Halorhodospira halochloris: one gene and its partner. The protein of the gene in region 2 interacts with the protein of the main gene of each other region in a pairwise test. Links are inferred from orthologs where the notes say so. Each region holds a gene or a part of one and is shown on either strand. Other genes may lie near its edges. The genes, in order: ndk and HH1059_RS14025.

Region 1 (6,708 bases), 1.1 Mb from region 2 along the record:
ACCTGCAGGCGCAGCCCTGGCAAGCGATCACGTAGGCGTTCGGCCAGGTCAAATGCAGCCCCGGCATCACAGGCTACCACCAGGTAGGCGTGGGGCGCATCACCGACTGGTTGCTTATCACTCTGCCCCAGCAACGCTATCAACCGCTCCAAGCCGAGCGCGAAACCTATCGCCGGGGTGGCTTTGCCGCCCAACTGCTCGACGAGACCATCAAAGCGACCTCCCGCACAAACCGTGCCCTGCGCCCCGAGATCGTCACTGACCCACTCAAACACGGTCCTGGTGTAATAGTCGAGCCCCCTAACCAAGGCAGGATTGACTTCATAATCCACCCCCGCTTGCTCAAGCAGGTTTCTAACTGTTGCGAAATGCTCTGCTGATTGCTCATCCAAATTATCCAGAAGCCGTGGCGCTGCGGCCATGACATGCTGGACCTGGGGGTTCTTACTATCGAAGATGCGCAGCGGATTGGTCTCCAGCCGCCGCCTAGCATCTTCGTCAAGCTGATCTTCATTATCCCGCAAATAGGCGATCAGCTCCTGGCGGTGCGCAGCTCGGCTTTGGGGGGTGCCAAGCGAATTAATCTGCAAGCGCAGGCCATTAAGGCCAAGTTCGCGGAACAGCCGGGCGGTCATGACAATCATCTCGGCATCCATCTCGGCCGCCGAGACGCCGAAGACCTCAGCGCCAACTTGATGGAATTGACGCAATCGACCTTTTTGCGGGCGCTCATGACGGAACATCGGCCCCGAGTACCACAGCCGCGGCTCACTGTTATGCAACAGTCCATTCTCGATCCCGGCACGCACACAGCCGGCCGTCCCTTCCGGGCGTAAGGTTACACTGTCGCCGTTACGATCCTCAAAAGTATACATCTCCTTTTCGACTATATCGGTAACCTCGCCTATCGAGCGGCAGAAAAGCTCTGTCCGCTCAAGCATCGGCAACCTGATCTCCCGATACCCGTACGCCTCCAGCACACGTCGAATGATCTTCTCAGCACGTTGCCAAATCGCCGCCTCGGCGGGGAGGATGTCACAAAAACCACGTACGCTCTGGATTCCCTTTTTCGCCACCTCGCGTTACTCCCTTGCTAATCTCTGGTCAGAGTCAAACGTGCTACATCCTGTCTAGTAAATGGAGCCAAATCAAAATCTTCCCCAAAGTGCTCAATCTCAACCGCAGGGGCGTTGCCAATGACAATGTTGTACTCATCTGCCTCATCAAGCTCCAGCGTCTCTGGACCTTGAACCAATCTAAATACCTGCCGATCACCGTCAGCATGGATCTCCATCCATGCATCTTCTCCCTCAGCAACCCTTACCACAAGACCTGGATCGCGCGCTTCTTCCTCAAGCTCATCCTGCTCGGCCTCGATATCGGGGACAGCATCGGCCGCTGCTAGTTCCTCTGCCAGGGCTTCTGTCTGGCGCTCTTCCTCCGGCGGATCATCTGTAAGCTCCTCAGCCACATCCTGTTGCTCGTAGTCATCTTCACGCTCAACTAAAACCAGCCAGGTTCCGCCAATCACCAGCAACACGAGGGCCACCCCCCCCAATGCAAAGGCGGCAATCAGCTTCTTGCCACCGCTGGTTCTCTTACCCTCAGCATAACTAGACTCCGACGCCGCTGAGCCGGTATCGCCCTGATCCACATCCGCACGCTCGGCACCCCCCCCTTGATTAGCCTCACCTGCCACTGACTCACTAACCCGCTGAGTCCCTACTGTGGTCTTTTCTTCTACCGGTGCAGAGTAACTATCTTCAGGCGTTGCAGATGTTTCAGAGCGGGGTTTTGGATCCGAATTGCCAATAGCCGGTGAAGAAGGCTCCCCAGTGCGGCTATATGCGGCAACTATTTCGTTTTCATCTAGCCCAACCAGACGAGCATAGCCGCGTAGATAACCCTTAACGAAGGTCGACGGCGGCAACCGGGATTCATCGCCTGCCTCTAACGCCTCTATCACCCCAGCCGAAAGATTCAGGCTTGCCGCAACTGCCCTGGTTGTCAGCCCTTGTGCTTCTCGCGCCCGTCGCAGCTGTTGACCCGGGTCATTACTTTGATCATGCTCGCTCATGGCGTGCCCCCTTCATTGGCTTTGAGCCGCCCGACATAATCAGACTGCGGGAAGCGCTCGCTTAACTCATCTGAGAACGCCTCTGCAGCCTCTGACTGTCCCAACTCTTCGGCCACCCGCGCCGAAAAGTAAAGAGAGCGCGGCGACCGGTCGAGCTCTCTCACCCTATCAAGATCCTCAGCGGCCGCAGCGAAGCGCTCCTGCTCGAAGCGCAATTCAGCCCGCACCAACAAGGCCGGGGCGAACTCCTGCACATGCGCCAATGCAGAATCGACAAATTCGCCAGCCTCCTCAAGGCGCCCGGCCCCTAGTGCACATCGGGCCGCATTGGTTAAAGGGACATGGCGAGACGGGTAACCCGTTATACCTGCAGCACTCTCCAACTCTTGTAAGGCCTCATCAACCTGATCTAGGCGACAGAGCACCCTGCCCAGGTTATTGAGTATTGGTCCTCGCCCTTGGTCAGACCCGGCTTCTTCGACCAAACCGACCGCAGCCCGGTGATACTCTACTGCCCGATCCAAATCACCCACCCCCTCGGCTACCAGACCCATGCCGGCTGTAGCCTGGGGATGCTGAGGATCCAGCTCTAGGGCACGCTCAAGGCGCTCTCGCGCCTCACTGAACCGGCCCACCCCGATAAGATAAAGGCCTGCCCCGGCATGGCTATCTGCTGCCTTTTCCGGCTGCGGAACCCCGCTCCCGCCACCACTAGCGCAAGCGGCCAGCAATAGCACAAAACTCAATTGCAGCAGTCGAGTCACTGATATGCTACCAGTTTGCTGGGCTGAGCATCCCTTACCTCGCCTACCAGTTGTCCGCACGCTCCTTGTATATCATCGCCCCGACTGTCCCTGATAGTAGCGGTAAGATTGCGCTCCAAGAGCAGATCAGCAAATCTGTTTACCCTGTTCATAGAGGGACGCGAAAACCTTGCCCCGGGGTATGGATTAAATGGTATCAGATTAATTTTGGATGGTATATCGCGCAAACGAGCAGCCAACTCCCGAGCATGTTCATCTGCATCATTCACTCCGGCCAGCACTACATATTCCCAAGTAATACGCCGGTGCGGCTTATCACTTATATATTCATGACAAGCTGGCAAGAGTTTCTCCAGCGGATGTTTACGATTCAGCGGCACAATTTTATTGCGTAGCTCGTTATTTGGGGCATGCAGCGAAACAGCTAGACTAACCTCGGTCAGGCCACGCAGTCTTTTAATTGCCCGAACAATACCGGAGGTGGAAATGGTGACCCGTCGCTTAGAAATGACGAAACCGAAGTCATCGGTAAAGACACGAGAAGCCGAAATGACCGGGTCAAAATTGAGCAGCGGCTCACCCATGCCCATAAACACAACATTAGTAATGGCCCCATCACCGAGCTTCTCAGTGGCCAAGTGTAACTGCCCGACAATCTCCGCAGCGCTCAAATTACGGGCAAAGCCACCGTCACCGGTAGCACAAAAGCGGCAGCCCATCGGGCAACCCACCTGCGACGAGACACACAGTGTGCCACGCTTAGGCTCCGGTATATAAACCATCTCAACACTATGGCCGTCGGCAAGGCGCACCACCCACTTGCGGGTACCATCGGCAGAGATGCTTTCGCTGGCTATCTGCGGCAGCGCTACTATGGCCTGCTTCGCAAGCTTCGCGCGCAAAGCCTTACTCAGATCGGTCATGGCCTCGAAATCATAAACCCGACGCTGATGGAGCCATTGCATCATTTGCCGGGCACGGAAACGTTTCTCTCCCAGCGCCTCGAAAAATGCCGCTAAACGCGGCCGATCAAGCCCTAATAGCTCTACCGGCCCGGCATCCTTAGCGGCATGGAGCTGATCATGTTCAGCGTGAGCAGATTTCATCGGCCTTGAAGAAGAACTCGATCTCTTGCTTGGCAGTTTCCGGGCTATCCGAACCGTGCACGGCATTCGCATCTATATTTTCAGCAAAATCGTGGCGAATAGATCCGGCGCTGGCTTCCTGGGGATTAGTCTCGCCCATGATCTCACGATTTTTTCGGATTGCCTGTTCCCCTTCGAGGACCTGCACCATAATCGGGCCTGAGGTCATGAACCCAACCAAATCGTTGAAAAAAGGCCTTTCGCGGTGAACGGCGTAGAAACTCTCCGCCTCCTGTTGACCCAAATGGACCATCTTTGCTGCCACAATGCGCAGGCCAGCGCGCTCAAATCGCGCCAGAATCTCACCAATAACGTTTTTGGCTACCGCATCTGGTTTGATAATCGAAAGGGTTCTTTCTGACGTCATCTAGCCTCTCCTCAAAATATAGCAATTCAAGTCAAACTTGCCAAAGATTTCTCTAACCACAAAAAAGCCGCAGCATCAACAAGCTGCGGCGGCTTGGATAACTGTGCATTATACAACGCTGCGCCATCACAGAACAACTGCGGGGGTTAGCGTAAAGCCCATAGAGCTCGCCTCTAAAAATTCCCTCCGGAGCCACTCAACTGCCAACTGCCCCGGTGTGGAGGACGCCGTGAATCCTTCCCTGGAGGCTTCATGGCGCCATCCTTGGCGCCAAGACCTCCACACCGGGGCAGTTGAGTTGCTCCGGGGGTAATTTTGGAGAGCATTTTTAGGGGCTACTCGAAGACGGGGGGCACGAACTTTTTTAAGGATTCACTTAGGCACAGCCACCCGCTCAATCTCGCTTATCCTCATACTCTCCAGCACCCGACTCGCGTGTACCGACTTTCAAATCGGGCACGCAAGTCTGCTCGACATCTCCGCCGAGCTCTTTGACGGCACAGCAAAGCTCCTCAATGCGCCGGTCAGTAACATGGATATGATCAAGCATGGCATCGACCGCCTGAGCGACTGGATCAGGCATCTCGGTGGTACCGTAGGCATCAAAGCCGATGCGTTGCGCCACCTTCTCGCGCCGACTGCGCTCTTGTTTTATCTCACCAGCTTGGCGTGCCGGTATACCCACCATAGTCGCCCCTTCCGGGACATCTTTTAACACCACAGCGTTAGAACCAACCCGAGCTCCGCTTCCGACCCGAATAGGCCCGAGCAGCTTGGCACCGGCACCGATCACCACATCATTACCCAAGGTCGGGTGACGCTTACCCGACTGCCAACTCGTGCCGCCCAGGGTAACGCCGTGATAGAGGGTCACATCATCGCCAACATCTGCCGTCTCCCCGATGACGACGCCCATACCGTGATCAATGAAAAACCTGCGGCCAATCCGTGCCCCGGGATGGATTTCGATCCCCGTCAACCAGCGATTGATTAGGCCCAGCACGCGAGCCAACCAGCGTAGTCGCCAGCGCCATAAGAGGCCCGCGCAACGATGTAAAACCAGGGCATGGAACCCGGGATAGGTTGTTATGACATCAAAGGCATTGCGAGCCGCAGGGTCCCGCTCCATAACACAGCGGATATCCTCACGCAGGCGTTGTAACATCGTTACCTCTTCATCTGTCGATACTAGCTTACATATTCGCACGCAACAGGCGTCTCGAAAGGCTTCCCTGAGCCAATCGCTTGTCTCGGTGTGCAGGTATGGACGCCAGGGCTAGCACCATGAAGCCTCAAGGGATGGATCCACGGCGTCCTCCACACAAGACAACAAATTGGCTCAGGGAAGCCTTTCGAGACGCCCATAAAAGACTCATAACCATCGCCGCTGATCGAGCACATGGCTAAGCAAGCCGCGGAGCATCCGCACCTCATCAGCGCTAGGCCGCGCCCGCCGAAAGATATTGCGCAGCCGACGCATAGTCAGTTCGGGATTCTGTCGCTGGAGAAAACCCACGGCCGTTGCCGTCTGCTCGAGATGAGCAAAGAAACGCTCCAGAGTATCGACCCCCGCCGGCGGCTCCTCAGCACACACAATGGGCGATGCGCTAGCCATAGCCATGCGCAGCTCCCAAGCCACAAGCTGTACCGACTGAGCAAGATTGAGTGAGCTGTACTGCGGATCGGCGGGTATATGCACCAGTGCGTGGCAACGATCGAGCTCTAAGTTGCTCAACCCGGTCCGCTCCCGGCCAAAGACCCAAGCCTGTTCAGCATCGCCCTCGCCCATAGCCTCGCTCACCGCCGTGCGGAGATCGCTGACACGGTAATTTTCTGCCCGCGGCCGAGCGGATAGACCGTAGACCAAGCGGCACCCACTCAGCGCTGCACCAAGCTCATCATGCACGCTGGCTTGACGAAGGACATCTTCGGCACTAGTTGCCCGCGCAATCGCCTCTTCACCCAGCGGGTCACACTGCGGCTCGACCAGCGCCAGGCGCTCTAGGCCCATGGTGCGCATCGCCCTCGCCGTAGCGCCTATGTTACCCGGGTGACTGGTGCCCACCAGGACTATGCGAATCTTATCCGGATTCAAACTTACCTCTATATAGTCAAGCCAATACTCTACCGCAGGGCTTATGCTTTGCCCGTGAATCTTATCACTTCTGTTGATATCATACGCCCATCTAGCGAAGGAGATCCCCATGCATCCAATGGTGAACATCGCGGTACGGGCAGCCCGTTCCGCCGGCAATGTCATTACCCGCAGCATCGACCGCATCGACCGAGTCAAGGTCGAGGAGAAGGGGCGTTATGATTTTGTCACCGAGGTTGACCGTCAAGCCGAGCAGGTCA
Region 2 (6,740 bases):
GAGAATAGCGTAAACTATGCCATAGCTGCAAAGCTTAGCGGGAATATTTCATCCAATCTTGTCTAGCGATGTTTTTAGAGCAATTCACCGATAAAATGAACCGAATTTCTTCCTTAAGATGCAAGGTAGAAGCTGCTTCCTCGCAGGATCCCCATATTGATTATAATACGTTAAGAAATGAAAAAATTTATGTAACCAATTCTTCTGTCCTGACGACGTCTGATTTTAACAGGTTATTTCCACTCTGGGAAAATCAAATACCTTTCAGCGGTATTTTGATTTCTGCACGCCGCCGACACAACGTTTACCTGCTAGACACTTTGAATTTTGGCCCTATTGTTCTTAAATACACAAACCCTGGAAAAACTAAGCGGCGCTCCTCCGTCCTCCCATGGCTGATTGGCATAAAAGCGCATCGGGGACTACCCGGATCTGTTTGTGAACCAATCGCCGCGGTTGATTATTACGAAAAGGATCATATTTTTAAATCTTGTTTAATAAGCCGATACGTCGACGGTCAACCATTAACAGAACCTAATGAAGAGCAAAGCTCTGATGAACATCTAATCTTAATTCACACTGCAAAACGTATCGGAACATATCTAGCCAGATTACACAGATGCGGTGTTCATCTACAAGATTGTAGAATGGCAAACATTATGGATATCACAAACAATGAACATGGCAGTAACACTTGTAATCTAACAATCGTTGATATAGAAGCACTAGGAGAAGGCCACTTAACTCTCTTTGGTGCGGCAAGAAAGTTATTAAAGCTACGTTTACCACCAGTTTATTTCCAGGCCGCTTGGGCCGCTTATATAAATGAGCTAAATGAAAAAGATCTAAACTTTGTTCAGAGACGTTTTTTGTGGGGTATTTATATGCCATTAAGGACATTTCGACATCACCTAGTCAGATACAACCGTAGACGTTTACGCCCACTGCTCAGTGTATTTTCTTTTAAAAAAGGCACACAACAAGATAACTAAATTATGCCCAAAAGATATTCATCCACTCCATATTCCCTTGCCGTTTGCAGCCCTAAATAATCTCATGTCAAAGACGCTGAGCAATGAAACTGCGCGTAGAATCAATATGAATATTGATGGCACTATAGATCGTGCAAAATTCTGCACCGAGATAAATACAGATATAATCTCATGTATTATCGGTGCATTGCTTTCCAGTAGTAATATAGAGCACAACGGCTGGACCCTAGAGTTAATCAAATCATCTAAATCTTATGTCTATCGCTGGCGTGACCACAGCGGACATGATTTTATAATTAAGCTTTACTCTCCTACTGGCCCGAAGGAGAGAATCAAGTCCTTCTTGCGCCCACCAAAATATTTGTTCGCCACAGCAGAGAAGCTTATCGCAGCTGGTGTATCAACACCAAAACCTATCGCAGCTTTCCGTTTAACAACAAACGAACGGGCTGTTGGCATCTACATCATGGAGAGAGAAGAAGGCATAACTGTTAAGGATCTCGCAAAAACAAGCGTGTGTCTCAATACGGGATTACATATAGCTGCCGAAATGGGGCGTGCTTGGGGTAATTTGGTGCGATCAGGATTTTTGCATATGGATCCTATACGTGGTAATTTCTTGTATGGAGTCAACCACAGAGGCCACCATTCACTAACTGTCTTAGACATAGATAATATTTACTTCATTGGCTGGCTTCCTAAGCCAGTTCGCCTTCATCGGTTAAAAAAAATGTCACGTATACACTTACTAGGCCTGCCTAAGTTAATAGGAACCACCCCCCCTAGACTGATCTTTAAGCGTTTTCTTCACGCATACGCAAAGGCTTATGGTGTGCCAGTCAAGATAGCTAGCAGAGAGTGGATTGAAGTCATAAGCATGCTCGCTAAGCAAAAGCCAGATGTTTATACTATCTTAAGCAATTTCCCTATAGCTAATGATAATAAGTAAATTTATTACTTTATTCATTCGATAGCTCTAAACTATTGAGCTTGTCTAAGTTGTTGAAACTGATCATTGCACGTATCTCATCAACATAGTCTTGTCCACGTTCTGAGTATGATGTAAGGGCACTAGCCATATAATAGCCATCTAACTGTTTACCATTTTCTCTTAGTTTGGCTCGCATATCCCGAAATTTTTCATATGAATTGCCGACATTTAGCGTATAAAAATAAGACCGAACCGAACGTTGTAACGAGTCAAAAACCCTAATTCGATGTGTTTGCCCCTCAGCACGGCGTTCCGGCACTAAACCTTCCTTTTGAGTCCATGTCCACTCACCAAACAGATTGTTAGCCTGACGAGTAAATCTAGAAGTGCCCCACCCACTCTCGTTGGCAGCCTGAGCAATCGCTAGGTCGACCGGTATTTCATCTAACCTATGTAGTAAATCGCTATAAAATGAATCTTTTTCTAGTGAAACCCTGTAATATTCGGCTAGTTCCTCAACTATCTCTTGTTCTTCATCACTTAATGAATGACGCCTCTGAGATAAATCACTAATTAAATCGCGCGCCGATCTGAGGCGCAAATTTTCTGCAATAACAATTGGAGCAAGGACACGGTAGAATATCTCTTTGCGCTCATTTACTGAAACCTCCGCAAGATCCTCAGGAAATTCTGCGGCTGTAACACCTCGAAGTTCTTTTTCTGGAGGCCAGTTATTGCTGCCTTTTTCTCTCAGTTTAGTTAATAAATCTGTAGCCGAGCTAGCTGACACTTGCTTAAGGTTAGGAATTTTCAGTCTAGCCTGTAGATAATTATCAGATTCAATTAAGCTGCTACCAACTTCATTAGCACCTTGATCTGTTTTTTTATCCGGATCAATCTGTGCTGTTTTATCCTCGTTTATTTCTTGGCCTTCAACCCCATCTATTTCCTTAGTCTGCCATAAAAACCCTCCAACACCGATAATAAGCAACAAAACGGCCGAAAAACCAGTTACCAGGCCTATTTTCAAATGCTTATAATTTGTATTATCTTCCGGTGTACTCAACTTTTACCTCCTAGGAAGCTTTAAAGGTAAATCGACATCCCCTGTCAACATACTATCTTCCTGGCTAGATTTATTGTTCATGGTCAAGATGCAAAGCAAGTGCACATCTCTATAACAGTTCTTTTAATTTATTATATTATTATTATTAAATCAATTGTCCTATGTTGACAGTGCTTGTATCTCCCTGATAAGCCACTAAAAGATCTTGTTAATGGAACATAGCAGTACTCATAGGACAGGTTGTGGAAAAGTTGGGTAGCATTATATGGTCCGTACTACTGTTCAGAGTTTTCCACAGGTTTCTCCAAGGATACCTCACTTTAACCCCCTACTGGTGGCCTCTAAAAACTTCGCCGGCGCCACCATCCGCCCCGGTGTGGAGGACGCCATGAATCCAACCCTGGAGGCTTCATGGCTCCATCCCTGGCGCCAAGACCTCCACACCGGGGCGGATGGTGGCGCCGGCGAAGTTTTCGAGGCTCCCTACTGCGACTAGAGTAGCCCAGCTGTGGAGGTCTCTGTTAGCCTAATAAACCTGCTTAACTCGACCCTGATAGACGGATCTTTCCGTGACCACTCTATCCAGAGATATATCCCATCTGTCGGTAGGAATGTAGTCCACTAGTTGCAGCTCAAATGCTAGTCCGATCGTAATCAGAGGATGCCAGTCTCTGTGCTGAAGAAACTTGAGGGTGGTGTCATAGAATCCGCCTCCCATGCCTAAGCGACTCCCTTGCCTATCGAACCCTACTACGGGTAACAAGACTGCATCCAGTCTATTAGCACCTATAGCTGGGGATTGGTCTGGGATCGGCTCGAGTATGCCGTAGCGATTTGGTCGCATGGGTGTGGCGTAGGTATAACGGCGGAAACATAGTCTCTTTGACTTATGTTGTAAAACTGGCAGATAGACATCCATCCCTTGCAATGTGATTTGTGTGATCAACTTCTGTGTCGGCACTTCTCCATCTGAATCAAGATAGCATGCCACTGATCTTGCGCGACGTCGCTTCAGCAAGGTGAGGGTACGTTTAAGAATGGTGTACTCAGCTTTTCTGCGTCTTGCCAAGCCAATGTTGCGGCGCTGAGCCCGCAAGTTGCGGCGCAACTCTCTTTTCAAATCGTGATTCTCTTGGACTGAGCTGTTTCGCATGTGTTCGATGAGCCCTCCTTTAGAAGCGCTTGAGGTCTCCTCTAGGTGTCTCAAACGCTCACTCTGAGTCATTTGGTTACCCTCTCATGTCGGCCTTGGGCGCCAAGGGTGTCGCTATGCAGCCTGCAGGGATAGGTTTACGGCGTCATTTGAACTGAGACAATCAAGTCGTTCAGGGGAGGGGATTGGGGGCCTAACTGAGCAAAAGGCCTACGCCGCAAGATTATGGAAGATCGCTGGTGATTTGAGTAGTCCCGAATGAGGACACCCCCCGCGGCGCCGTACAGGCCTGCCCTTGAACCCTGAGGTTCAGGTAGGGACGAGGGGGGCAGCCTTAGGCTTTCCGCTTGGTAGCGGACATGCTCACCGGTCAGCCCACGCCTGGTCCCTTGGGCGTTTCGTTGAGGGTCAAGATGACTTGGCCTGATCTCGAACGCCGCAGGGGATGCTTAAATTCAATGATGACTTAGTAGCGTTTGGTCTGCAACAGGGTGAGTCGGGAAACCTGATCAACCAGATTTGCCAGTGTTGGCCTTAGCATCATTGGCAACTGTCTCTGCTATCCGTTCATCAAGGCGGGCCAGACGTTTGCGTACATCAGCCATTTCTTGGTTTTCAGCGTGTGCCTCGAGCAATTCGTAAGCGATGTTTATAGCGGCCATTACCGCGACACGGTCGGTCCCAACCACCTTGCCGCTTTGACGCACCTCGCGCATCTTACGATCAACGTAGTCGGCAGACTGCAGTAAGCTGTTTTTTGCATCCTCGGGGCAGGCAATTGTGTAGTCCTGTTCGAGGATTCTGACTTTGACCGCTTCGGTCATAGTTCTATTGCTCCATAGCCTTAAGTCGGCTGATCATTGACTCAATCTGCGATCTTGCTAACTCGTTTTTCTCTTGTAGGGTGGCACGTTCAGCCTTAAGCTGCTCTTGGGTCTCGTGGAGGACGCGGTTCTCCTCGCGCAGCCGCTGGCATTCAGCGATAACGTGCTCTACGCGCTGCTCCAAGTTGTCCAACTCTTCAACCGATTTATCAGCCACTTGGAGTACCTCCAGGATTTTCGACTATAGTCTTACAATAACCTCGGGTCAATCTGCAATGCATCGCGCTATCGGCCAATATTCCTATATACTCGATTGCCTATAATTGCCACAAGATCAGTAAAAACACTACGACATGCGGATAATTATCGTAAAGGAAGCATGCTAAAGATGGGTTGGGAAGAGCGTTACGACAGTGTTGAAGAGTCACTTCAGGCAGTAGGTGCACATGTTGGTGCAGCAGAAAGCCACGGTATGCTCTGTGGTGTGCTAACAGGAGCGCAAGATACAAGCCAGGCACGATGGATAGCTGACGTACTTGCCGATACAGAACCACGCGGCGAGGCCGCGCGAGCGTGTCTGGAGATGCTTACCATCCTTTACGATGAGACAGCGGCCGGATTGGCTGATGAGAACTTTGAGTTTCATCCCATGTTGCCTGGCGAACACTCTTCGCTTCCCGAGCGCAGCAGAGCTCTGGCAGCTTGGTGCAGTGGTTTTTTGTTCGGTATTGGCCGCAGCGAGCCTGGATCCGACTCAACTTTACCGGCCAATGTGCGCGAGGTTCTTCATGATTTGAGTGAGATTGCGCGTGTTGCAGCGCAGCCAGATGATGAGGAGGATGATGAAGAGTCTTATGCCGAGCTAGTAGAGTACGTCAGGGTTGCGGTGCTGCTGTGCCGAGAGCATTTGTTGCATACATTTATTGACGACAATAATCATTAAGGTTTTTGAATGGACTCGCTTCACAGGAAAGTCTCTGAAAAGAGGCGCCAAGCGCTGCTAAATCAATGCAGTGAGCGTCAAGCCTTGATTATCCCCGCAGCTTCTGAGAAAACGCGTAACCGCGACGTGGAGCATGTGTTTCGCCAGGATAGTGATTTTCTATATCTTACTGGTTTTCCGGAGCCTGATGCCGTAGCAGTGCTGCTGCCGAATCGTGCGGGTGGTGAGTTTATCCTTTTTGTCCGCGAACGTGATCCTGAACAGGAGCGTTGGTCAGGCAAGCGCTATGGAACCGAAGATGCCAAGGAGTTATTCGGAGCCGATCAGGCCTATCCACTCGCAGAGATTGGGCAGAAATTGCCTGAATTATTGGTGGGCAGAGAGATCATCAACTACCCGATTGGCCGTGATGAGCATGGAGATCGGCGCATGCTTGACTGGTTTAGGAGCGCACGCAGGTTGTGTAGGGCGACCCAGCAGCCGCCGGTTTGCATTCAGACCTTTGACAACAACATCCACTCTATGCGCCTCATTAAAAGCGCTGAGGAGCTTGATGCGATGCACCGCGCCGCGGGGGTTACGGTAAGTGCCCACCGGCGAGCTATGCAGGTAGCCCAACCCGCGATGCCAGAATATGAACTTGCTGCTGAGATACTGGCAATTTTCCACCGCCACGGTGGCGAAGCGGCATATCCAAGCATTGTCGCTGGCGGCGCCAATGCTTGCACACTGCATTATGTCACCAACCGCGAATTACTACGCGATGGCGATTTAGTGCTAATCGATGCCGGAGCCGAGCTTGACGGCTATGCTGCTGATATAACACGCACC

The links.
Region 1: the proteins of HH1059_RS14025 (region 2) and ndk interact in binary tests that used the Escherichia coli proteins (3 or more experiments, as listed by UniProt). The link is inferred for Halorhodospira halochloris from one-to-one orthologs.

Annotation. Positions count from the first base shown.
Region 1 is NZ_AP017372.2:1,114,613-1,121,320, reverse strand. The notes cover bases 2,641-5,338. They hold ndk (nucleoside-diphosphate kinase), read right to left. Parts: upstream 4,354-5,338; coding sequence 3,928-4,353; downstream 2,641-3,927. Other genes in these bases: cysE (serine O-acetyltransferase), read right to left, coding at 4,748-5,338; rlmN (dual-specificity RNA methyltransferase RlmN), read right to left, coding at 2,838-3,947; HH1059_RS05175 (tetratricopeptide repeat protein), read right to left, coding at 2,641-2,841. Also shown: hisS (histidine--tRNA ligase), read right to left, coding at 1-1,076; HH1059_RS05180 (helix-turn-helix domain-containing protein), read right to left, coding at 1,094-2,077; more of HH1059_RS05175, read right to left, coding at 2,074-2,640; more of cysE, read right to left, coding at 5,339-5,518; HH1059_RS05155 (RNA methyltransferase), read right to left, coding at 5,726-6,448; HH1059_RS05150 (inositol monophosphatase family protein), read left to right, coding at 6,558-6,708. UniProt on the Escherichia coli protein: Major role in the synthesis of nucleoside triphosphates other than ATP. The ATP gamma phosphate is transferred to the NDP beta phosphate via a ping-pong mechanism, using a phosphorylated active-site intermediate.
Region 2 is NZ_AP017372.2:42,590-49,329, reverse strand. The notes cover bases 2,330-5,059. They hold HH1059_RS14025 (5-formyltetrahydrofolate cyclo-ligase), read right to left. Parts: upstream 4,143-5,059; coding sequence 3,516-4,142; downstream 2,330-3,515. Other genes in these bases: HH1059_RS00200 (TIGR02449 family protein), read right to left, coding at 4,971-5,059; HH1059_RS00205 (cell division protein ZapA), read right to left, coding at 4,652-4,966; HH1059_RS00220 (glucosaminidase domain-containing protein), read right to left, coding at 2,330-2,989. Outside these bases: HH1059_RS12980 (BUD32 family EKC/KEOPS complex subunit), read left to right, coding at 69-992; HH1059_RS00225 (protein kinase family protein), read left to right, coding at 1,099-1,941; more of HH1059_RS00220, read right to left, coding at 1,952-2,329; more of HH1059_RS00200, read right to left, coding at 5,060-5,183; HH1059_RS00195 (UPF0149 family protein), read left to right, coding at 5,355-5,909; HH1059_RS00190 (aminopeptidase P N-terminal domain-containing protein), read left to right, coding at 5,919-6,740. UniProt on the Escherichia coli protein: Involved in the removal of 5-formyltetrahydrofolate.